4 regions of the Streptomyces sp. NPDC059477 genome follow, and region 3 is predicted to be linked to each of the others. Evidence: riboswitches for the same ligand, from Rfam matches in the RefSeq annotation. Region 3 holds a riboswitch; each other region holds the start of a gene.
The links. A riboswitch is a leader RNA that binds a small molecule or an ion and turns the genes downstream of it on or off. The one in region 3 is predicted to bind cobalamin.
Positions count from the first base shown of each region.

Region 1: linked by a shared signal. The riboswitch ahead of ACFXAZ_RS16905 (energy-coupling factor ABC transporter permease) and the one ahead of metE (5-methyltetrahydropteroyltriglutamate--homocysteine S-methyltransferase) in region 3 are both predicted to bind cobalamin.
Region 2: linked by a shared signal. The riboswitch ahead of ACFXAZ_RS26240 (DUF4430 domain-containing protein) and the one ahead of metE (5-methyltetrahydropteroyltriglutamate--homocysteine S-methyltransferase) in region 3 are both predicted to bind cobalamin.
Region 4: linked by a shared signal. The riboswitch ahead of ACFXAZ_RS29970 (ABC transporter substrate-binding protein) and the one ahead of metE (5-methyltetrahydropteroyltriglutamate--homocysteine S-methyltransferase) in region 3 are both predicted to bind cobalamin.

Region 1 covers NZ_JBHYUG010000028.1:73,055-78,925, forward strand. The annotation lists gene ACFXAZ_RS16890 (energy-coupling factor ABC transporter ATP-binding protein) at 1-145, opposite strand, end outside; gene cbiQ (cobalt ECF transporter T component CbiQ) at 147-890, opposite strand; gene ACFXAZ_RS16900 (energy-coupling factor ABC transporter substrate-binding protein) at 897-1,274, opposite strand; gene ACFXAZ_RS16905 (energy-coupling factor ABC transporter permease) at 1,271-1,981, opposite strand; cobalamin riboswitch at 2,011-2,195, opposite strand; gene ACFXAZ_RS16910 (DUF4142 domain-containing protein) at 2,343-3,110, opposite strand; gene ACFXAZ_RS16915 (cell division protein SepF) at 3,338-3,772, shown strand; gene ACFXAZ_RS16920 (AAA family ATPase) at 3,901-5,049, shown strand; gene ACFXAZ_RS16925 (nucleotide pyrophosphohydrolase) at 5,139-5,438, shown strand; gene ACFXAZ_RS16930 (DUF6099 family protein) at 5,708-5,871, shown strand, end outside.
Region 2 covers NZ_JBHYUG010000059.1:21,996-27,866, forward strand. The annotation lists gene ACFXAZ_RS26235 (hypothetical protein) at 1-1,141, shown strand, start outside; gene ACFXAZ_RS26240 (DUF4430 domain-containing protein) at 1,154-1,669, opposite strand; cobalamin riboswitch at 1,795-1,935, opposite strand; gene ACFXAZ_RS26245 (hypothetical protein) at 2,101-2,370, shown strand; gene ACFXAZ_RS26250 (Ku protein) at 2,446-3,522, opposite strand; gene ligD (non-homologous end-joining DNA ligase) at 3,578-4,456, shown strand; gene ACFXAZ_RS26260 (nuclease-related domain-containing protein) at 4,657-5,457, opposite strand; gene ACFXAZ_RS26265 (dual specificity protein phosphatase family protein) at 5,634-5,871, shown strand, end outside.
Region 3 covers NZ_JBHYUG010000052.1:31,906-37,776, reverse strand. The annotation lists gene metE (5-methyltetrahydropteroyltriglutamate--homocysteine S-methyltransferase) at 1-1,563, opposite strand, end outside; cobalamin riboswitch at 1,743-1,929, opposite strand; gene ACFXAZ_RS24555 (cupin domain-containing protein) at 2,022-2,573, opposite strand; gene ACFXAZ_RS24550 (hypothetical protein) at 2,647-2,799, opposite strand; partial or broken gene ACFXAZ_RS24545 (type III polyketide synthase) at 3,099-4,142, opposite strand; gene ACFXAZ_RS24540 (NmrA family NAD(P)-binding protein) at 4,490-5,311, shown strand; gene ACFXAZ_RS24535 (cytochrome P450) at 5,860-5,871, shown strand, end outside.
Region 4 covers NZ_JBHYUG010000079.1:14,029-19,899, forward strand. The annotation lists gene ACFXAZ_RS29955 (ATP-grasp domain-containing protein) at 1-1,148, shown strand, start outside; gene ACFXAZ_RS29960 (MFS transporter) at 1,141-2,382, shown strand; gene ACFXAZ_RS29965 (class I SAM-dependent methyltransferase) at 2,389-3,138, shown strand; cobalamin riboswitch at 3,198-3,381, shown strand; gene ACFXAZ_RS29970 (ABC transporter substrate-binding protein) at 3,411-4,445, shown strand; gene ACFXAZ_RS29975 (FecCD family ABC transporter permease) at 4,442-5,542, shown strand; partial or broken gene ACFXAZ_RS29980 (ABC transporter ATP-binding protein) at 5,539-5,871, shown strand, end outside.

The DNA of each region.
Region 1 (5,871 bases), on a different contig from region 3:
ACGTGGTCTTGCCACTGCCGTTGCGCCCCAGCAGCGCCAGCGCCCGCCCCTCGCACACGCCGAAGTCCAGCCCGGTGAGCACGGCGGGCCCGTCCTCGTACCCGAAGGAGACGCCCCGCAGGGCGACCAGAGGGACATCACTCATCTCAGCGGCCTTTCAGTACGAGGGTCAGGGCGCCCAGCGCGACCAGCAGCGCCACGCTGCCCGCCACGAAACGGGCGGACACCCGGGCCTCGGGGACCAGCACCCGCAGGGTGCCGTCGTAGCCGCGCCCGGCGAGCCCGGCCTGGAGCCGCGCGGCCCGGTCGAAGGCCCGCACGAACGCGGTCGCGCCCAGCCCGGCCAGCGAGCGCCACCGCGCGGCCCGCGTGGTGTGCCCGAGCCGCGCCCCCTGCGCGTCCCGGATCCGCCGCACCGAGTCCAGCAGCAGAAAACTCATCCGGTACGTCACCAGCGCCACGTCCACCACGGGCGCGGGCACCCCGGCCCGCACCAGCCGGGGCAGCAGATCGGACATGGGGGTGGTGAACGCGAACAGCAGCACCCCGAGCGAGGCGGCCGACGTCCGCAGCAGCAGTTCCCCGGCGCGCACCGGCCCGCCGTCCGCGAGCCCGACGAACCCGCCGGGTCCGCCGACCCGCACCAGCAGCGGCAGCGCGCCGGTCACACAGAAGCCCAGCGGCACCCGGTAGGCCCGCCACAGCTTGCGGCCGGGCACCCCGGCCGGGCCCAGCAGCACCGTGAGGGCCGCCGCCAGCACCAGCGCGGCCCCCGGCCAGGGCGGCAGGGAGATCGCCAGCACGGTCAGACCGAGCCCGAGCACGGCCTTGTCCACGGGATGACGGCGGCGCCAGCGACTGCTGTGCGCCGCCGCGTCGATCGGCAGCACGCGGGCTCAGCCCCGGGAGACGGCCGCACCGCCGCCGCCCTCGGCGCCCTCGGTGCCCCCGCCGCCCTCCCGGGCCGCCGCCGCCCGCTCCTCGCCCTGCCGTCGTCCGCGTCGCAGTCCGAAGTAGTAGGCGAGCACGCCCGCGCCGATCGCCGCCTGCAAGGCGAACAGGGCCGACTCGATCTCCCCGGACGGCGGTTCGTACAGCGGCGAGAACCAGGGCTCGTAATCCGGCCGGATCTCGGTGATCGCCGTCTCCGCCTCGGCGTCGGCCCCGGCGAACGGCTCCTCCTTGTGGTCGCCGAGCCCGAGGGCCAGCGGCAGTACCGCGAGGGCGGCCACCGCGAGCAGCAGCAGCGCATTGATCCGCGTAGCGCGCTTCACTTGGCCACCGCCTCCTGCTCGCCCTTGCGGTGCTGCTCGCCCTTGCGGGTCAGCAGCACGCCGAGCCGGGTCAGCTCGCCCTTGCTGGACTGCACCAGCAGCCGCATCACCAGCACCGTGAGCAGACCCTCGCTCACCGCGAGGGGGATCTGGGTGACGGCGAAGATGGCGCCGAACTTGCCGAGCGCGCCCACGAATCCGCTGCCCGGGTCGGGGAAGGCCAGCGCGAGCTGCACACTGGTCACGCAGTACGTGGACAGGTCGGCGACGAAAGCGCCGAAGAACACGGCGACCATCAGCGGCACGTCGTAGCGGCGCAGCAGCTTGTAGACGGCGTAGCCGGCCCAGGGCCCGACGATCGCCATGGAGAAGACATTGGCGCCGAGCGTGGTCAGCCCGCCGTGGGCCAGCAGCAGTGCCTGGAACAGCAGGGTGATGGTGCCCAGCACCGCCATGATCGGCGGCCGGAACAGAATGGCGCCGAGACCGGTGCCGGTCGGGTGGGAGCAGCTCCCGGTGACCGAGGGCAGTTTCAGCGCGGACAGGACGAACGTGAAGGCCCCGGAGGCCCCGAGCAGCAAGGTGCTCTCGGGATGCTCCCTGACCTCACGGGTGAGTGAACGGACTCCGTGGACGACGAACGGCGCCGACGCGACAGACCAGGCGATCGCGTGGGCCGGGGGCAGAAAACCCTCGGCTATGTGCATGGCTCAGCAGACCCTCTCCAGCACCTCGTGGATGGACGACGCGCCTTGGCCGGTCTCCTGGCTGACGGGTACCACCGCCCATGCCCCGCCTTCCCGGATCACAACGATCCAGTGGCTGCCCGTGAGGGCCGGAGCCGGACTTCCCGATCACAGTGGCGAGGGCCGCACCGGCATCACACCGGATTTCCCGTTCACCAAGGCGTGGCGACAGTAGTGCGCGGATCGGGCCATGACAAGCAGGGACGGACCGGGCGCAGCGGCCGGAGCCGGCGTCGCCGGGCGGGGCCTGGACCGGAGCCGGACGGGTGTGGGCTATCCCACCTGTCCCAGCCCCCTGTCCCACCCACCCCACCCACCCCGCCTACCCCACCTGTCCGTCCTGCGCTCTCGCCGTCGCCGACGGACTGGGCGCGGGGGAGGCGGTGTTGACCCCCAGGTCGGGGCGCGGGGCGAGGACCACGACCGGGGCGCCGGGCTGCGGGGGCGGCGGGGTCAGCTGGTCCTTGGGGAGCTTGGGCGGGGTGGTCTGCTGGAAGTTGACCTGGTCATGGTTGACCAGCCCGGTCTTCTCCAGCACGGTGATGTGGTCCAGCACGGTGTCGTTGGCGAGGTCGGCCAGCTGCCGTACCAGCGTGTTGCGGGTGTTGGCGCGGGTCTTGGCGACCACGGGGAAGATCTGACCGTGGGTGACCCGCATGATCTGCACGGCCGTGGAGTCGAAGGACCTGCCCTGCTCGGCGGCGACCGTGGCCACGAACTGCTGCTGCTGGGGGCTCGCCTGGTTCGGCAGCGTGATGTCGAGATCCGGCGCGATCTCGTGGCACAGCTCGTCCAGCCCGGCGTGTCCGACGATCAGATGCTTGCCCGCCTCCTTCATCTCCGGTGTCGTGCCCCGCTCCATCGCCAGCTCGCCCAGCGGGTACTCCCAGAGCCCGGCGGCCCGCACCTTCACCACGAAGTCACGGTCCGCCTCGGTCAGCGGCCCCCACTGGGTGTTGGCGATGATCCGGTTCTGGTCACCGGCCGTGTTCTCGACCCCCAGCATGGCCGGATAGGCGAGCGCGGTGAGGGTAAGACCCATGGCACCGAAGACGAAGACGCTCCCCACCTTGGTGCGGGAGATGGGCATGCGGCCTCCTGACACGAACGGGCACGTGCGGCGGGTACGACACGTTCGACCTACAGGGCACGTACGACGCGCACGACTTGTACGACAGGAGATACGGACGCCCGTCCCGGATCCGTCACCGGGGCGGGAGAATTTTCCCCGGCGGACCTGTGCAGTACGTCACACATCTGTCCGAGCCGGTCGCACACCGTGTCGCTGTTCGGCCGAACGGGTGACTTGCCGTAAGAATGGCTGGTGCAGGAGATGAGAACGAGGCAGATCGGGGGGAGCCGGTGAACAGTCGCGACGTCACCGATGAACAGTGGGAAGGGCTCGCTCAGGTCGTACCCCTGAGGGGACGTGACGCCTGGCCGTCCGCCGTGGACCACCGGGCCCGGCCGGACGCGGAGACCGAGGCGCGCCGCCGCTTCGTCGTCCTGCGGGTCAATATCTTCGCCGACGCCCGCGAGGTCGCCGAGACCCTCATGGCCGGCATCCCGGTCCTCCTCGACCTCACCGGCGCCGAGGGCGATGTCGCCAAGCGGGTCCTCGACTTCAGTACGGGCGTGGTCTTCGGCCTGGCCAGCGGGATGCACCGGGTGGACCGCAATGTCTTCCTGCTGACCCCGCCGGGCACGGAGGTGCAGGGCCTGATGGCGGGGGTGGGCGGGCCGGGCGCCTGAGGGCCGGGTCCCGGCCGGACGCCACGCCACGTCACGTCACGTCACGTCACGTCACGCTTCGCCCGTTCGTAGGAAGAACGCGGCGCCGAAACGGTTCAGCCGAGTACGACCGTCATACGTTCACCGGCATGCCCAGGTCCGTCGAGGGGCGTCCCGGCGGGGCGCGTCCGTATCTCACCGAGTTGCGTCTGTCGGCGTTCGCCGGCCATCTGCGGGGTGTCTTCCCGCTGGGGCCGGTGACCTTGTTCGCGGGGCCCAGCGGGAGCGGGAAGAGCAGCGCGCTGCGGGCGTACGAGGCGCTGGCGCGGCTCGCCGGGGGAGCGGAGCTGGGGGAGGTGTTCGCCGACCCGGGCGCGTGCGTTCCCGAGCGGGCCCGGCCCGATGCCCAGCGGCGCCGGGGATTCCGTATCGGCTGCACGGCCGACGGGCCCCGGGGGCGGGTACGGCTGGACGTCGCCGTACAGGCCGAGCCCGATCTGCGGATCGTGGGCGAACGGCTCTCCGCCGACGGGGTGGTGCTGCTGGAGACCGCGCTGCGCGACCCCGGCCGCCGGGCGGTGCAGGCGGCGTGGCACACCGCCGGATCCGCCCAGGTGACCCGCGCCCCGCTGCCCGACGACCGGCTCGGCACGCCGTTGCTGCCGCTGCGGGTGGCGGGGCGGACCGAGGGACAGCGCCGGGTGCTGGCCGCCGCCGAACAACTGGTGGTGGCCCTGCGGTCCGTCTTCCCGGTCGATCCCCGCCCCGCCCGGATGCGCGACCCGGTGCCCGTCGGCGCCGCCCGGCTGCGCGGCGGCTGCGACAACCTCGCCGGGGTGCTGTGGCGCCTCCGCGAGGAGGAGGATTGCGGGGGCCGCCACGCCCGCTTCGTCGCGGCCGTCCGTTCCGGCTGCCGGGGCCCGGTGCGGGACGTGTACGCCGAACCGTGCGCGCCGGGCACGGTCCGCGCCCTGCTCGACCGTGGCGCCGGACTGCGTACGGAGCTGGCCCGGCTCGGCGACGGCGAGTTGCGGTATCTCGCGCTCGCCCTGGTGCTGCTCACCGGCCCCGGCGTGCTGGAGGTCGGCCCGCCCGGTGAGGTGCCTCCGGCGCTGCGGTCCCTGACGGTGCTCGCCGACGGCCTCGACCGGGGCCTGGACGCACGTCAGCGCGCCGAGCTGCTGCGGCTCGCCACCGACGCGGCCGGGCCCGGTCACTTCCGGTGCGTCGCGGCGGTGAGCGACGCCGACTGGGCCCGGGGAACGCCCGGGGTGACGGTGGTACACCTTGATCCGTGAGTGATGAATCAGTGAGCGGTCAATCAGCGAGCGGCGCATCCGGGAGCGGGGAATCCGGCGGTGGTGGACGGCGACTCGACGTACCGGCCCTGCAACGCCGTCTCGCCGACTTCGCCGCGGCCCGCGACTGGCAGCCGTACCACACCCCCAAGAATCTGGTCGCCGCGCTGAGCGTGGAGGCGTCCGAACTGGTCGAGATCTTCCAGTGGCTGACGCCCGAGCAGTCGGCGCGGGTGATGGACGACCCCGGGGCCGCGCACCGGGTGCGGGACGAGGTCGCCGATGTGCTGGCGTATCTGCTCCAGCTGTGCGAGGTGCTCGGCGTCGACCCGCTCGCCGCGCTGGACGCCAAGATCGACCGTAACGAACAGAGATTCCCGGCGCCTTGAAGCACCGGGGGCGCCCGGTCGGCCGGTGTCTGTGATCTTCTGTGCTCCGAGTGACGGGGCGGCATCACGGACGAGTCAGGACAACTCGGGGACCGAACCAATCCATTTTCACTCTGTGTAGTCAAATCGGGGCCCGAATCCGAATCGTTGTCCGCAGATTTCCGCCTTCCTCTAGCTTTTCGTCTCACGGACCCTCACTCTGGGTAGTGGACAACGGAGTTCGGGCGGACGCGCGGACCAGCGCGCGTCTTGACAGACGGGGGCGGCCCATGGACGCGGTGCGGCTCATCGTGACGAGCAGGCGTGCGCTGGCGGCGAGCGATGCCATGACCGACACATTGCGGGAGGTGTGGCAGGCCCAGTGCCTGGCACAGGCGATCGGCAGCAGACTCGCGGTGTTCGGCCCACCGGAGCTGCGCGGCGAGGCGCTCGG
Region 2 (5,871 bases), on a different contig from region 3:
CGCCAGAACGGTCTACCGCGCCCTCCTCTCCACCAGCACCTGGCCGTCCGCCACCCCGGTCGTCACCGACTACGAGCGCGCGACCCTCAACGCCTACGCGGCGGGCATCGACCCGGCGAGGGTCTCCGCGTCCCGCAACCTGATCGCGGACATCTACCGCTACTGGCAGACGGCGGAGCCGGGTTACTTCGGCCCGTCGGCCAACTTCAACGGCACGGTGTTCGCGGCGCTGGCCCTGAACGGCGCGAAGACCCAGTCCGGCCAGGTCCGCGTCCCCCAGTCCCTCCGCGACTCCCTGATCACCCGTATCCGGGCCAACCAGCACAATGACGGCGGCTGGAACTACGGCAAGGCCGAGGGCAACCCGACCCAGCTCGCGGCGGCCGGCGACATCGACATGACCGGCGCGGCGATGGCGGCGCTGTGCGTGTCCGGCGTCCCGAACACGGACCCGGACATCACGCAGGCCAAGGCGTTCCTGAAGAGCAAGCTGGTGGCGAACAGCGGTGCCTTCAACGCCATGTTCGGGGCGAACACCGACTCCAACGGCTGGGCGGTGTCGGGCCTGAACGCCTGCGGCATCAACCCGCAGACCGGTGACTTCCTGACCTCCCTGGGCCGGACACCGGTGGACTTCCTCATCGCCCAGCAGTTCAACCCGGGCGGCGGCTTCAAGTACCTGCCGACCGACACCGCCCCCGCCGCCTACGCGTCGATCGACGGCCTGCGCGCGGTGGCGGGCGGCGGCTTCACCTCTCCCCCGCCGGTCCCGGTGACGTCCGGCGCCCCGCAGTGGGTGGGCCAGAGCACGTTCACCTCCGGTACGGCGACGAGTCTGCCCCTGACGGTGGACGACGGCGCCGGGGGCCTGAAGGTCTGCTCGGTGCCGGTGACCCCCACGGGAGGTACGACCACGCTGGGCGCGGTGCTGGACGCGGCGATCACCGGGGCCACCCCGTCAGGCTGCGTGACCGCCCTCACCCCGGCCTCCGGCACCGGCACGATCACCGCCCTGAACGGCAAGGCCAACAGCGGCACGAACACCTGGAAGGTGAGCGTCGACGGCGCCCCCTTCACCGCCGCCACCCGCCAGAGCACGGTGAACGTGGGTGACACGATCGCCGTGCGCTGGGGAGCGTGAAAGGCCAGAGGCTCAGAACGCCGTCCAGGTGAACGCCACCTGATCCCCGGCGTTCAGCTTGAACTGGCAGCCACCGACGGGGGTGGGGACACCGTTGACGGAGATGTTCCAGTAGGCGACCCCGCCCCCGCTGACGTTCTTGATGGTGTCGACGGAGTAGTCGTCGAACGACGCGTACCAGGTGCCGTCCCAGGTGAAGTGACGCTTGCGGGCGGCATCGTCGAGAGCGGCGGTGGGCGTCGGGACGGCGGTGGGATTGACCCCGCCGTTGGTCCCGTCGCATCTGTGGGTACCACCGCTCACGGTGGTCACGTCGTGCCCCTTGGTCCTCACCTTCCCGTTGAACAGCACCCCGTCCGGCCCCTGCACGGTGAGGGTGACCTTGATCGGGGCGTTCGTGTTCACGGCCGGGGCGGTGGTCCTGGCCGACGCTCCGGTGTCGGCATGGGCGACGGCCGGGCCGGAAACGAGGGCGAGCCCAAGGACGGCAGCGGCGGCGAGAGTACGAGAGACGGCTGTGCGCGGCATGACCGGGCCTTTCGGTGCGGTACGGCGGTCCACGCCCGTCACCGAAGAACGCACCCACGCCACCGGTTCACCGGAACCGGGCGGGACGGCCCTCTCGGCTTCGCGCTGTAGACCATGACAGGGAAGCGGTACGCACGGCACACGCCGGGTTCCCCGACTCACGGCCCCAAGGACCGCACACGGTTGCAGGTCAGCGCCGGATTCCCACCGGCTTTCCCCAGTCGCGCACCTGTTCAGTTGTGACAAGCCTTTGGATTCTAGGGCGTGTTGGCGTCCCTCGCCCCGGACTCGGCCATCATGTCCAGCACCTTCGGCTCGGCCCACCCGGTCCCGCCGCGTGAGCGACCTTTCTCGGTCATCTGCGCCGAGCCGGTCCCTACACCGGCTGCTACCGTGTCATGTCTCTGACCCAATCGAGGGGGCGGGTACTCATGACCAGGCCATGGGAAGCCGATCCGGCCACGACGTTCAAGCGGCGACTGGGGAAGTCTCCGCAGGAATTGGGGATCACGACCGACAATCCCGATTGCCCCGACATCTGGGAGCTGGCGAACGGGGACATCGCCGTCGTGGGCCGGGACCTCACGGAATCCCTGGGCGAGAAGCTGCCGCCAGGGGTCTCGGTGGGGACGGACGAACGGCTCGTGGTCATTCCGAGGAACATGCTCATCGCGGCGAAGCCGGATATCCCGAGCGCTTGATCACTATCCCGAGCGCTTGATCGCTGCTCGATGACGAGATGAGGGCGGGGCGCGCCCCGCGCTCTCTGGAGCACCTCACGCGCTGCGTTTGCGGGCCGTGGTCTTCTTGGTCGGGGTCGGCTTCGTCGTGGGTTTCTTGGTGGTGGATTTCGCCGTCGGCTTCTTGGCCGTGGACTTCGCGGTGGTGGGCTTCGCGGTCTTCTTCGCTGTGGACGCGGTCTTCTTCGCGGCCGTTTTCCCGGTCGCGGGCGTTTTTGCCGTCGTGGACGTCGACTTCTTCGCGCCCGTCTCCTTGGGGGCCGCGCGGGGTGTCCTGCGGGCGGGCAGGGTGCGGACCTCGGCCTCCTCGCCGGGCCGTGGTTCCTCGCCGCGGGATTCCTTCGCCGCGCGGACGCTGCTCTCCAGGGCCGCCATGAGGTCCAGGACCTTGCCGCCGGAGGCGGGCTCGGGGAGGGAAGGGGGGGCCTCGCCGGCCACCTTCGCGGCGATGACCTCCTCCACGGCCTCGCGGTACTCGTCGTGCAGATCGTCCAGGTCGACCTCGCCGAGGGTGGCCATCAGGGCGTCCGCCAGGTCCAGTTCCTTGTCGCGGACCGTGACGGAGGCGTCGGGGGCCACGCCCTCGGGGGCGCGTACCTCGTCGGGCCAGAGCAGGCCGTGCATGGCGATGACGTCGTCCAGCACCCGGAGCATCCCCAGGCGCTCCCGGCCACGCAGCGCGAACTTGGCGATGGCGACCTTGTTGCTGCGCTTGAGCGCCTCGCGGAGCAGGGTGTACGGCTTGGCCGCGGGGGTGCCGCTCGCGGCCAGGTAGTAGGCGGTGCCCATCTGGAGCGGGTCGATCCGGTCGGCCGGCACGAACGCGACGATCTCGATCGTCTTCGCCGTGGGGATGGGCAGCTGCGCCAGGTCCTCGTCCGTGATGGGGATGACCGTGCCGTCCGCGTCCTCGTAACCCTTGCCGATCTCGGCCTGGCTGACCTCGCGGTCCTCCAGGTCGCAGAACTTGCGGTAGCGGATCCGGCCGCCGTCCTCCACATGGATCTGGCGGAAGGAGATGGAGTGGCTCTCGGTCGCGTTCACCAGCTTGATCGGGATGCTGACCAGGCCGAAGGAGATGGCTCCGTTCCATATGGATCGCACGATCAGCACCTTTCGAGGCCCGTAAAATAGGCGAATATGGTTGATTTCGTGTGATTCTCATCGTATGACGCCTATCACCGAGGTGGCGGGGCGGCGGCTCGCGCTGAGCAATCTGGAGAAGGTGCTCTATCCGGCGACCGGGTTCACCAAGGGCGAGCTGCTGCACTACTACGCGACCATCGCCGACGTACTGCTGCCGCATCTGCGCGACCGGCCGGTGTCCTTCCTGCGGTATCCCGACGGGCCCGGCGGTCAGGTGTTCTTCACCAAGAATGTGCCGCCGGGTACGCCCGAGTGGGTCACCACCGCCGAGGTGCCGCGCGCCGAGGGGCCGGCCCGGATGGTCGTCGTCCAGGATCTGCCGTCGCTGATCTGGGCGGCCAATCTGGTCACCGAGTTCCATACGCCCCAGTGGGTCGTCCAGGCCCCGGACGTCGCCGACCGGCTTGTCCTCGATCTCGATCCGGGGGCGCCCGCGACCGTCGTGGAGTGCTGCGAGGTGGCGCTGTGGCTGCGGGAGCGGTTGGGGGTGGATGGGATCGAGGCGTATGCGAAGACCTCGGGGGCCAAGGGGCTGCATCTGCTCGCCGCCGTGCGGGGGGCCGGGTCCGGGGAGGTGTCGGAGTACGCGAAAGGGCTCGCCCTGGAGGCGGAGCGGGCCCTGCCCCGGCTGGTCGTGCATCGGATGACGCGGAGCCTGCGGGGCGGGAAGGTGTTCGTCGACTGGAGTCAGAACGCCGCGCGGAAGACGACCGCCACGCCGTACACCCTGCGGGCGCGGGGGGAGGAGATGGTGTCCGCGCCGGTCACGTGGGGGGAGGTGGAGGGGTGTGGGGTGGCGGCGGAGTTGGAGTTTCGGGCGGGGGATGTGGTGGATCGGGTTCGGGGGTTCGGGGATCTGATGGCGGGGCTCTGGGGGGCTGGTGGATCGGGTTTGCCGTGAGGGGGTGGGGGCAGCGGTTGTCGGCGGGGTGCGGGTGGTGTGTGGGTGCTCGCGCAGTTCCCCCGCCCCTGATGGCGTTGCGGTGATCGGAGGTTCCAGCGGGCCCCACTGCCCTGCAGCGACGCCCGGTCCCTCGGCCCAGGGGCGCGGGGAACTGCGCGACCAGCCACCTCCCAGCCGCAGACGAAGGGCCGCCCCCCTCACACCCGCCCCCAGGCCCTCCGGTCGCGGGCCATCGCGTGGAGGGCCTCCACGTCCGCCGGTTTGAGGACTCCGCCCTGGCGGGACAGGTCACCCAGGGTCACGTCCGTCAGCACACGGACGCCTCGCGGGAGGGCGAGGACGTCCAGCCGGGACGCGCCCACCACCGCCAGTACGGCGTGCACCTCGGCCGTGAGGGCGTAGGACGCGCGGTCGGCGTCCGCGCGGGCCCGGCGCAGCAGGGGCCGGGGCTCGCGCCGCCCCAGCATCACCATCGCGTCGGCGACCCGCACCCGCTGCTTACGGGCGTACAGGGTATGGACGGCGAACAGTCCCGCCGGGCCGATCGCGAGGTGGTGGACCCGGTCGCCGCCGGGCAGCGGCACCGAGTGCAGGGTGTGCCAGCCCGCGCCGTCGAGCCCGTCCAGCGCCTCCCCCACCGTCTGCTCCGCCTCCAGGGCGCGGCGGCGCGGGTCGGCGCGCAGCCGGGGCGGGGCCGGGTCCCGGTCCAGGGCGATGAGCAGGGCCTCGCCGGGGCGGTTGGGGGCGAGGTCGTCGTCGGGGTGGAGGGCGAGCCGGGCCAGGTCGAGCGGGGTCGGCACCGGGGGCGGGCCGACCGCGACCGTGCCGGTCAGGAAGGGACCGAGGGCCGCCAGGACATCGTCCTCATGGTCCCCGCTCAGCAGATGGACCCGGGCCGCCTCCCTGTCGTACCAGGCGACGTGCCGGCCGTCCGGGAGACAGACGTAGAGCCGCTCCTGGCCATGGCGCCGGCTCGGTACGACGCGCAGTCCTCTCATGCATCATCACCCCCCGACCCATGGGAACAGGCGGGGTGCTCCAGGGGCAAGAACCCGGCTACCTTTGAGAGGAGTTGGGTCGACTTGGTGGGGAGGCTCCTGTGCAGAGCCGGGGGAAGGAACGGGACGTACCCGCACCCGAGAACCCGTGGGACGAGATCCTGCCCGGCCTGTGGATGGGCGGGCACGAGTTCCAGGGGCGTTCGGGGCAGCGGCGGTCCGTCGTGGCCCGAGGTGAGTTCGATCTCGTACAGACACTGCTGCGACAACCGGGGCACGGGCCCGATCCCGGGGTCGAGCACCAGGTGTGGCCCATACCGGACGGGCCGCTGGACGGCACCCAGCTCGCGGGGGTGATCCGGCTGGCGCAGGCCACGGGCGACGCGCTGGACGCGGGGCGTACGGTCCTGGTGC
Region 3 (5,871 bases):
GTGCTGGGTGGCGAGGTAGCCGGTGAGCTGCTCGGCGAAGTACTGGACCATGTCGTTGCGTTCGGGCTCGCCGTGCACCAGGACGTCCAGGCCGGTCTTCTCCTGGAAGGCGATCACCTCCTGGATCTCGGCCCTGATGCGCTCCTCGTAGCCCGCCGTGTCGATCCGGCCCGCCCGCAGTTCGGCGCGGGCGGTGCGCAGTTCGGCGGTCTGCGGGAACGAGCCGATCGTCGTGGTCGGCAGCAGGGGCAGGCCCAGATGGGCGCGCTGTGCGGCGGCGCGCTCGGGGTACGGCTGGGAGCGGCGGGCGTCGGTGTCCGTGACGGCGGCGGCGCGGGCGCGCACCGCCGGGTCGCGGGTGATCGGCGAGCCCGCACGGGAGGCCAGATCGGCCCGGTTGGCGGCCAGTTGTGCGGCGATGGCGTCCGTGCCCCGGGTCAGGCCCTCGGCGAGGGTGACGATCTCCGCCGTCTTCTGCCGCGCGAACGCGAGCCAGCGCCGTACCTGCGGCTCGATGTCCCGCTCCAAGGCTGTGTCGAGCGGCACATGCAGGAGGGAGCAGGACGCGGCCACGTCCACCCGGTCGGCGAGACCGAGCAGCGTGCCCAGGGTGGAAAGGGACGCCGTCAGGTCGTTGACCCAGATGTTGCGGCCATTGACCACACCGGCCACCAGCCGCTTGCCCGGCAGCCCGCCGACCGCGGCGAGTGCGTCGAGGTTGGCGGCGGCGGACTCCGTGAAGTCCAGGGCGAGCCCGTCCACCGGCGCCTTCGCCAGCACCGGCAGCGCCTCGCCGAGCCGGTCGAAGTACGACGCCACCAGCAGCTTCGGCCGGTCGGTGAGCGCGCCGAGATCCCGGTAGGCGCGGGCGGCGGCGTTCAGCTCGGCCGGGGTGCGGTCCGCCACCAGAGCGGGCTCGTCCAGCTGCGCCCACTCGGCGCCCGCCGCGCGCAGCTCGGCGAGGACCTGCGCGTACACCGGGAGCAGCCGGTCCAACAGGGTCAGCGGGTCGAAGTCGGCGGCCACGCCCGGCGCGGGCTTGGCGAGCAGGAGGTAGGTGACCGGGCCCACCAGCACCGGACGGGCGGCCAGACCGAGGGCGAGGGCTTCCGTCAGCTCGGCGACCTGCTTGCCGGAGTCGGCGGTGAAGACGGTGTCCGGGCCCAGCTCGGGGACCAGATAGTGATAGTTCGTGTCGAACCACTTCGTCATCTCCAGCGGCGCCACGTCCTGCGTGCCGCGCGCCATCGCGAAGTACCCGTCCAGGGCGTCGGCGGCCACCGCCTCCCGGTGCCGGGCCGGGATCGCGCCGACCATCACGGTCGTGTCGAGCACATGGTCGTAGTAACTGAAGTCACCGGTGGGGACCTCGGCGATGCCGGCGTCCGCCAGCCGACGCCAGTTGTCACCGCGCAGCCCGGCGGCGGTGGCACGCAGTTCGTCGGCGCCGACCCGGCCCTTCCAGTAGCCCTCGATGGCCTTCTTCAGTTCCCGGCGCGGTCCCTGACGGGGGTAGCCGTACACGGTCGCCCGTGCTGCCGCGGCTGCGGACTTGGTGGTCACGGAGATCTCCTTCGCGAGATGAATCCCTGAGATCCCGGAGACGGGACGAGGACGCGAAGGGTGACGGACCCGGCGGGACCCGACCTCGCGCGCTACGGCACGGTCATCCGCCTGGTACGTACGCCGACCCGCCCACGAGGTCACCGGGAGTCCGCGCACGGAGGTCCGCGCGCGGGCAGTGGCAGGTCTTCGGACTCACGGGCACGTCCTGACGACGTCAGGTCACCTACTGGCCGTCGCTTCCCAGGCCCGTCCGGGCCCAGTGCGTATGACGGCGGTCGTTCCCGCTCACCGCTGCGGGGCAGTCCCGGATTCCCACCGGGTTCCCTCTTACGACGCATCCCGCCTGGCGGACGGGGCGAACCAGCTGCACAGGCCACCCTAACCGCTCGGTGCGCCGGGGAACACCCGTGCCGTGCCCGGGGGAGCGGACACGGCACGGGAGCGGGTGCCCGCGCTCAGTGCGCCTCGCGCGTCCTCCCCTCCGGTTCCCCGGGGCCCTCGGGCGGCTCGTAGCGCAGCGGGGTCAGCTGGTGGACGTCGTAGCGCAGCCGCAGTGCGGCGATCGCCGAGTCATCGACCTCTCCGTCCGTGGCGAGGATCTCCAGCAGTTCCTCGAAGTACCGTTCGTGGGCCGGGGGCGGGGCGGCCTGGAACAGCACCCTGGCCGGTGTGCGGCCGGTGTTGGCGAAGGCGTGCGGGCAGCCCGGTGGCACGAACAGCAGGGTGCCGGGCCCCGCCCGGACGGCCCGCTCACCGGCGGCCGACTCCCACTCCCGCCAGTGGTCCGGGGACCGTACGAGCGGCTCGAAGGCCAGTACCTCCAGCTCGCCCTCGATGACGTAGAACAACTCCTCGCTGTGGGTGTGGGTATGGGCGCCGACATCGAACCCGGGCGGCACGACGACCTCGAAGGTGGAGGCCGCCCGGGAGTGCTCGCCGGTCACCTTGAAGGTCACCTCCTGGGCGGCGACCGTCACGGTCCGGCCCCGGCCGGGCGGCAGCAACAGCGGCCCGGGAACCGTGTGCGCCGCCGTCGTCGCCCTCCGCTCGCCGGGGCGTCGGCGGGGGCCCGGGTCCCGCTCACCAGGTCACCGGCAGGGACTCGGGCCTGCGGCTCCGGGCGACCGGCTTGTCGTGCGGCGGCCGGGCGGGCAGCGGATCGAAGTCCGGGCCGGTCGGATCCGGTACCGCCCGGAAACGCGTCGACCGGTCCGCGAGCGCGGCCGTGGTCATGACCGGCCCTCCGTGGACACCGAGGCGGTGCCCGTCGCGGGCGCCGGGGCCTGCGCGCGGACCCGCACCGCGGCGACCGGGACCACCCGCTCGGGCACCTCCGGCGGGGAACCGGCGGGAGCCGGGGCGGTGGCGCCCACGGCGTGGGCGGCCTCGACCGGCACGGCGGCGGTGGTGGCGGCGGCTGCCGCCCGCGCGGCGGCGGTGGCGGCGGTCCGCGCGGCGGCCTCGATGACGACCGCGGTGTCCGCCGTGACGCCCGACCCGGCGCCCGTCTCCGCTGTGCCCTCGGGGCCGTCCGTGGTCCAGCGGCCCATCGAGATCTCGGCGGTGATGCCCGGCCCGAACCCGGCGATCATCCCCGACGCCCCCGGCGCGCAGCCGCCCTCCTCGAACAGCCGGCGCAGCGCGTCCAGGACGACCGCGCTCGCGATGTTCCCGTACTCGGCCAGCGTGGCCCGGCTGAAGCGGAACATCTCCGGCGGCACCGCGAGATAGTGACTCAGGTCGTCCAGGATGCGCGGCCCGCCCGCGTGGATCAGATAGAAGTTCTGCGCGCTGGCGTCCCGCCGGTGCCGGGCGGCCAGCGCGGACAGTGCCGGGGCGAGCTGCTCCATGGTGCCCGGGACCCGCCGATCGAGCTGGAAGTGGAAGCCCGTGGGCCGCACCCGGTAGGCGATCCAGTCCTCGCTGTCCGGCACCAGATACGAGCCGTTCACCTCCAGCTCGATGCCGGTGCCGCCCGAGCCGCGGACCACGGCGGCGGCCACCGCGTCGCCGAACAGTCCATTGGACAGCATGTTGCCCACCGTCAGATCGGTGGGCTGGTAGCACAGGGAGCAGAACTCGCAGGCCACGATGAGGGCGTTGGAGCCGGGGTGCGCCTGGCAGAAGTCGTGCGCCCGGTTGATGGCGGCGCCGCCCGCCGCGCAGCCGAGCTGGGCGATGGGGATCTGCCGGCAGTCGTACCGGAACCCCAGTGTGTTGATCATCCAGGCCGTCATCGAGGGCATCATGAAGCCCGTGCACGACACGTAGATGATCAGATCGATGTCGCGCGGTCCGAGCCCGGCGTGCTTGAGGGCCCGCTCGACCACCTCGGGGACGCGGGCCTTCGCCTCGGCCTCGTACGTCGCGTTGCGGGCCTCCAGGCCCGGATGCCTGAGCGTGCGCTCCAGTGGCTGCACGATGTGGCGTTTCTGGACCCCGGTGTTGCCGATCAGCCGTAGCGCGAGCGGTAGTTGCTCGTGCCCGGCGTACAAGGAGCGGGCCAGACCCAAGGTCTGTTCATGAGTGATCGTGTACTCGGGTACCGCTACCGCGGGGCGGCACAGTACAGGCATGGTTTCCCCCTTCAGAGATGATCCGCTACAGAGATCCGTCTCGGCAGAGCGGTGCTTGCCCGGCATGTCCTCGGAACATGCGACAAGCACACTAAACGCACCCGATAGCATGAGATGGGTGTGGGAGTGGGCATGAAGGGGCGTGAATCAACGCGCCGGGCCGGGGCGCACGCCCGGCGTACGGCGGCGGACGGCGGCGGACCCGGGTGGATGGAGCGGATGCCCTGGACGTCGTGGCTCCGTAACTCCATGGAGGTCGTGACTCCCGCAGACGCGGACAGAAGGTGACCGCAACGGTTCCTAACGTGGCGCGTGGCCACAGCGCAGTCAACCGAAGGAGCCCCTCCATGACCGTTCTCGTCACCGGCGCCACCGGGAACGTCGGCCGTCCGCTCGTCGCCCGGTTGCTGGCCACCGGGCACCGGGTGCGGGCGCTGACCCGGAACCCCGCGACCGCCGCGCTGCCCGAGGGGGCGGAGCCGGTCGCCGGGAACCTCGCCGTCACCGGGAGTCTCCCGGCGGTGTTCGAAGGTGTCACCGCCGCCCATCTGATCAGCTTCGGTGACGACTACGCCCCGCTGGACAATGCCCGCGAGATCGTGGCCGCGGCCGTCACCGCCGGGGTGCGCAAGGTGACCGTCCTCAAGGGCGGCACCGAGCGGACCGCGCTGGACGAGGCGCTCGCGGCCGGTGCGCTGGAGGTCACCTCCCTCGCCCCGGTGGAGTTCATGTCCAACGCCCTGGAGTGGGCCGACGCGGTGCGCGAGGAGGGCGTGGTCCGTGAGGGCTTCGCCGGGATGCCCAGTTCGATGGTGCACGAGGCCGACATCGCGGCCGTCGCCGCCGCCGTGCTGACCGGCGACGGGCACGACGGCCGCGAGTACTGGCTGACCGGGCCCGAGGCGCTGACCGCGCCCGAGCGGGTCGCCGTCATCGCCGAGGTGCTCGGACGGGACGTACGGTTCGTGGAGCTGAGCCCGGACGAGATGGTCGCCCGCTGGCGCGCGCAGGGCTTCGGGGACGACGACATCGGCTTCTTCCTGGCCATGCGCACCGACCCGCCCCTCGCGGGCCGCACGGTCCTGCCCACGGTCGCCGAGGTCACCGGCCGCCCCGCCAGGACCTTCGCCCAGTGGGTACGGGAGCACGCGGCGGCCTTCGGCGGCTGACCGCCCGCCGCTCGCCCCGTGCCGGAACAGGGGGGACGGGTGTCCTTCGTTCGGCCCCCGGCCCCCGGGATCGTCGCGTCGTCGATCTCGATGACGGTGATCCGGCCGCCCGGAACCAGTACCGCCGGGCCTCCCGGACCGCCTTTCCGGCGCTGTTCTCGGTCAGATGCTCCAGGTCCCCATCATCCACACATGGTCGAAGGAAGCGTCGGCGAAAGGCAGATGTCCGGCGTGGGCGATGTGAAGACCGGCGGACAGCCCCTGGGCTTCGAGAACCGGTCGGCGGCCCGTCGGTATGCCGCTCTCCGACTGCACGCGCGTGGACCCGCGAGACGCTTCCGGGTTCCGGCCCGCCCGTCGAGGGGCGCCCGCACGGGAACTCGTACATGAATGCGCACTTCCGGTTTCCGAAAAGAGTCCCTTTCCGGACCGAACCGGCCGAGGCGACCGCTGCGCCGCAGTGCCGATGGGCAGAGTCACTCCCAGTCGTTCCGGTCCGTCCGCCACGCCGGTCCCGCCCGGGGCCGGCCAACGACCCAGGGAGCCTCATGCAACAGCAC
Region 4 (5,871 bases), on a different contig from region 3:
ATCCCGCCTACTACGCCTACGAGCTGGAGCGGCTGCCCGCGCACGCGCTGGACGTGGTGGAGACCGACACCTTCGACGTGGAGGGCGTCGCGGAGCTGCTGGGCCGCACGCCCGAGCTGCGCGGGCTGATCAGCTCCACCGACACCTGGATGCTGGTCGGCGCCGAACTGGCGGCCCGGTTCGGGCTGCCCGGACTCGACCCGGACGTGCTGCGGCTGACCCGTGACAAGGCGGCCGTGCGCAATCTGCTGTACGAGGCCGGGCTGAGCCGGGGCCGGGCCCTGGCGGCGGACGGGCCGGGCGGGGACGTACGGGAGCTGCTGCTGAAGGAGATCGGTCTGCCCGCCGTGGTGAAGGACTCGGCGGGCACCGGGAGCCAGAATGTGTGGCTGGTGCGGGACGAGGCCGAGCTGGACGCGGCGCTCGCCGAGTCGGCCGGGCGGACCCTCAAGGGCAGGCTGTTCGCGGAGCCGTACTTCGGCGGGCCGGTGTACAGCGCCGAGACCCTCACCTGGGCGGGCCGGACCCGGCTGCTGGGCGTGTCCAGCCGGCTGATGTCGCCGGAGCCGTACTTCCGCGAGGAGATCACGGCGTTCCCGGTGGCGTTTCCCGAGGCGCTGCGCGGCTCCCTGGAGGGGTGGCTCGACGCGCTGCTGGCGGCCGTCGGGTACACCGACCGGTTCGCGCATGTGGAGTTCGTGCTGACCGCCGATGGGCCGGAGCTGGTGGAGGTCAATCCACGGATCGGGGGCGCGCTGGTCGGCGAGGGACTGTGCCGGGCGCTGGGGGTCAATGTGTACGAGGCGATAGTGGAGACGGCGCTGGGGCGGCGGCCCGGGCTGCTGGACGCCGAGCCGCCGGGCGGTCCGGCCGTGGCGTTCGTGCTGGGGTATCCGGCCGCGCCGGGCGTGTTCAGCGGGGTCGCCGGGCTGGAGCGGCTGGCGGAGCTGCCGGGGGCGCCCGCCTGGTTCCCGGTGAAGCGGGTCGGCGACCCGGTGGAGCATCTGGCGGACAGCCGGGGCTACGCGGGGATCGTGTACGCGGAGGCGGAGACCGCCGAGCTGGCGACCCACCGGGCGGTGGCCGCCGCGAACGCCGTACGGGTGCTCACCGAGCCGTTCGCGCCCGGGGCCGCGTCCGGTGAGTGAACGTGCCAAGGGCCGGGCGGGGCTGGGGCCGCTCGACGGGCCGCTGCGGTTTCTGCTGCTCAGCTCGTTCCTGATCCCGCTCGGCAGTTTCATGGTGCTGCCGTTCATGTCGGTGTTCCTGCACGAGCGGCTCGGTATGGGGCTCGGCACGGTCGGCGTGGTGCTGGCGGTGGCGTCCCTCGTGCAGTTCTCCGGCGGGATCGCGGGCGGGGCGCTCGCGGACCGGATCGGGCTGCGCCGCACGATGCTGTGGGCGCTGATCGTCCGTACGGCCGGGTTCACCGGGATGCTGCTGGCGCTGCGCTGGCCGCCGCTGGCGGTTCCGGCGCTGGTCCTGACCTGCTGCGGCGCGGCCCTGTATCTGCCCGCCAACAAGGCGTATCTGGTACACGGGGTGGCCGACGAGCGGCGCCCGGCGTTCCTGTCGGCGGGCAACGCGGCCCTCAACGCGGGCATGGCGGTGGGCCCGCTGATCGCCGGGCCGTTCGTGCTGTCCTCGCCGGGCTGGCTGTTCGTCGCCGTCACCGCCCTGTTCCTGCTGGTCACGGCCGGGCACACCCGGCTTCCGGCGGTCGGGGAACGCCCGCCGGGCCAGCAGCCGTCCCGGCAGGGCCTGCTGACCGGCGTGGCGGCGCTCCCGTTCGCCGCCAACCTCCTTGCCTTCTATCTGTACTTCCACTTCCAGCACTTCCTCGCGGTGTACGCGGTCGAGCGGGCCTCCAGCGAGTTCTACAGCCTGGTCCTGCTGCTGTGCTTCGCGCTGGTGATCGTCGTCCAGCCGCTCGCGTCGGACCTGATCCGGCGGATGCCGTACGCCCTCGCCCTCGGCGTCGGTTTCGCCGGGCTCGCGGCGGGGCTGGCGGTGCTGGCGATCGGCAGCCGCCCGGCGCTGCTGGCGGGCGGGGCGCTGATCACGCTGGGCGACATCGTGCTGTTCCTCAAGAACGACCTGGAGGCACTGGCGCGCAGCCCGCGCTCGGACGCCGTCGTCTTCGGTCAGCAGCGGCTGGCGGCGGGGCTGGGGGCGGGCGCGAGCGGGGTGCTGGGCGGGCAGCTGTACGGGGCCGGGGAACGGGCCGGGGACACCGGCTGGTTCTGGCTGCTGGCCGCCGCGCAGTGTCTGCTGCTGCCCTGGCTGCTGGCGCTGCTGCGCGGCCCCGCGACCCGGGACGCCCCGGCCGCCGTACCACCCGAGACCCCCTCCCCCACGGTGCCGACGACGAAGGAGCGATGAGGCCGAATGACACGGACCGGCGGGTTCCAGGACGACGACTTCTGGACCGAGTTCCATGACTTCCTGTTCTCCGAGCAGCGCCACACCCAGGCCGCCGATCTGCTCGGCAGCTCTCCGCTGCTGGACTTCCCGGCCGGGGCGCGGGTGCTGGACCTGTGCTGCGGTCCGGGCGTGTTCACCGTGCCGCTGGCCCGGCGCGGCTACGCCGTGACGGGGGTGGATCTGAGCCCGGCGATGCTGGAGCGGGCACGCAAGCTGGCGGCCGACGCGGGGGTCGGCGTCACGTACGTGCGGGCGGACGCGCGGGAGTACACGGCGCCGGGCGGCTTCGATGTCGCCCTCAATCTGTTCACGTCGTTCGGGTACTTCGAGGACCCCGCCGACAACGCGCGGGTGCTGCGCACCCTGCACGACTGCCTGGCGCCCGGCGGAACGCTGCTGCTCGACCTCGCGGGCAAGGAGCTGCTGGCCCGCCGGGTCACCCCGCCGAAGGTGGTGACGCGCGGCGAGGATCTGATGGTGCAGACGGACACCGTGCTGGACGACTGGGCGCGGCTGCGCAGCGACTGGGTCCTGGTGCGGGGCGAGCGGGTCACCCGGGCCACGCTGGTGTGGTTCGTGTACAGCGCGGTCGAGCTGCGGCGGATGGTGGCGGAGGCCGGGTTCGGCCGGGTGGAGGTCTTCGGCGGCTTCGACGGACGGCCCTACGACGAGAACGCCGAGCGGCTGGTGGTGCGGGCGACGCGGCAGGACTGAGGCGGCGACGCGCCAGGGGCGGGGGGTGTGATCCCCCTGACCTTTTGGCCCGGACTGTGCGGAACGTAGTATCACGAGGTCAATAGCCGCGACGGGAGACAGGAAGCCGGTGTGAGTCCGGCACGGTCCCGCCACTGTGACCGGGGAGTGCAACCCTTCGACATGCCACTGCGCGACGCGCGGGAAGGCGGGGGGAACGTCGATCCGGGAGTCAGGACACTGGCCTGTCGCGGGCCCGTTTTGAGGAGCGCGGACTCCCCAGGAGGCTCAACGTGTACGACGGCATGTCCCGTCCCGCCCTGTCCACCCCTGCCCGCCGGCGGCTGCGCGCGGCGGCGCTCGCCCTGTCGGCGGCGCTGCTGGCCGCCGGCTGCGGCTCGTCCGGTGGTTCCGGCGCCGATCCGAAGGCTTCGGCCGCCCCCGCCGACGGTTTCCCCGTCACCATCGACAACTGCGGAGTGAGCACGACGTACGACGCCCCGCCCGAGCGGGTCGTCACCATCCACCAGCACCCGGCCGAACTGATGCTCGCGCTCGGGCTGAAGGACCGTATGGTCGGCACCGCCTTCCCCGACTCGGCGCCGCTGCCCGAACTGGCGAAGGACTTCGAGGCGATCCCGGAACTGGCTCAGAAGGAACCGTCGTTCGAGACGGTTCTCGACGCCGAGCCCGACTTCGTCTACGGCGGCTACGGCAGCGCGTTCGCCGACAACGAGGGCCGCTCCCGTGAGGCGTTCGCCGACGCGGGCATCGACACCTATCTCAACCGCGAGTACTGCGAGGGCGCGGCGTCGGCCACGATGAAGGACACCTACGACGAGATCCGCACCATCGGTGAGATCTTCGGGGTGTCCGAGCGCGCCGACGCGCTGGTCACCGACCTTGAGGGCCGGGTCGAGGCGGCGTCCGCGGCGGTGGCGGGCGAGGAGCGGGTGCCGGTGTTCGTGTACGACAGCGGCGACAAGTCCGCGTTCACGGCGGGCGGCAAGGGGCTGGGCAGCGAGCTGATCCGGCTGGCGGGCGGCGAGAACGTCTTCGCCGATCTCGACGAGGTCTTCGGGGACGTCTCCTGGGAGCAGGTCGTGGAGCGCCGGCCCGAGGTCATCGCCATCTACGACTACGCCGGGGCGGGCAGCGTCGAGCGGAAGAAGGAGTTCCTGCTCGCGCAGCCGGCGCTGGCCGACGTCCCGGCGGTGAAGAACGAACGGTTCGTGGTGCTGCCGCTGACGGACACCCTGGTCGGGGTGCGGTCGGCGTACGCGGTCGAGGATCTGGCCCCGGCGCTGCACCCCGAGAGCTTCCGGTGACGCTCGCCGCCACCGAGCGGGCCGCCGGGTCTCCCGGGGGCGGGCCGAGGGCGGGCCGGGCGACGCTCGCCGCGACCCTGCTGGTGCTCACCGCGCTGTTGGTGCTCTCGGCGACGGCCGCGCTGGCGATCGGCTCGGTGCGGGTGCCGCCGGGGCAGGTGTGGGGCATCGTGACGCACGCGCTGGGCGCCGGGTGGGTCGAGCCGGACTGGTCCGGGGCGCGGGAGACCATCGTGCTGGATGTGCGGGCGCCGCGCGTCCTGCTCGGCGCGGTGGTCGGCGCCGGGCTCGCGGTGGTCGGTACGGCGATGCAGGCGCTGTTGCGCAACCCGCTGGCCGAGCCCTATCTGCTGGGGGTGTCCTCCGGGGCGTCGCTCGGGGCGGTCGTGGTGATCGTGTTCTCGCTGACCTTGTTCGGGGCGGTGTCGCTGTCGGTGGCGGCGTTCGCGGGCGCGCTCGGCGCGCTGCTGCTGGTGTACGCCACCGCGCGGACCGGCGGGCGGATCACCTCCGTGCGGCTGGTGCTGTCCGGGGTGGCGATCGCGGCGGTGCTCACCGCGGCGACGAACCTGCTGCTGCTCACCACCGAGCGGGGCAATCAGGCGCGCGAGGTGCTCGCCTGGACCCTCGGCGGTCTCGGCGGCGTCAACTGGGGCACGCTGTGGCTGCCGGCCGGCGCGCTCGCGGTCGGTGTCGGGGTGCTGCTGGTGCAGGCCCGGAATCTGAATCTGCTGCTGGCCGGTGAGGAGGCGGCGACCACGATGGGGCTGGACGTGGGGCGGTTCCGGGCCCGGATGTTCGTCCTGCTGTCGCTGGTCACCGGGGTGCTGGTGGCGGCGGCCGGGCCGATCGGGTTCGTCGGTCTGATGCTGCCGCACATCGTCCGGCTGTTCGTGGGCGGCGATCACCGCCGGGTGCTGCCGACGGCCGCGCTCGGCGGGGCCGTCTTCCTCATCTGGGCCGATGTCGCCGCCCGGACCGTCGCCGCGCCGCTGGAGATCCCCGTCGGGGTGCTCACCGCGCTGTGCGGCGGGCCGTTCTTCCTGTGGCTGATGCGCCGGGACGCCCGGCGCGGCACGGATCGAGGAGCCGTATGAGCCCCGCCGAACTCGTCGTCGACCAGGTCACGCTGTCCGCCGGCGCGCGCCGGCTGGTGCGGGACATCTCGCTGACCGCCCGGCCGGGCGAGGTGGTCGGGCTGGTCGGCCCCAACGGCAGCGGCAAGTCCAGCCTGCTGCGGGCCGTGTACCGGGTGCTGCGGCCCGACTCCGGTGAGGTGCGGGTGGACGGGGCCGACGCCTGGACGCTGCCGGTGCGGGAGCTGGCGCGTACCGTCGCGGCGGTCGTGCAGGAGGCGGGCGCCGACTTCGATCTGACGGTCCGCGAGGTCGTCGCGATGGGCCGCACCCCGCACAAGAGGCTCCTG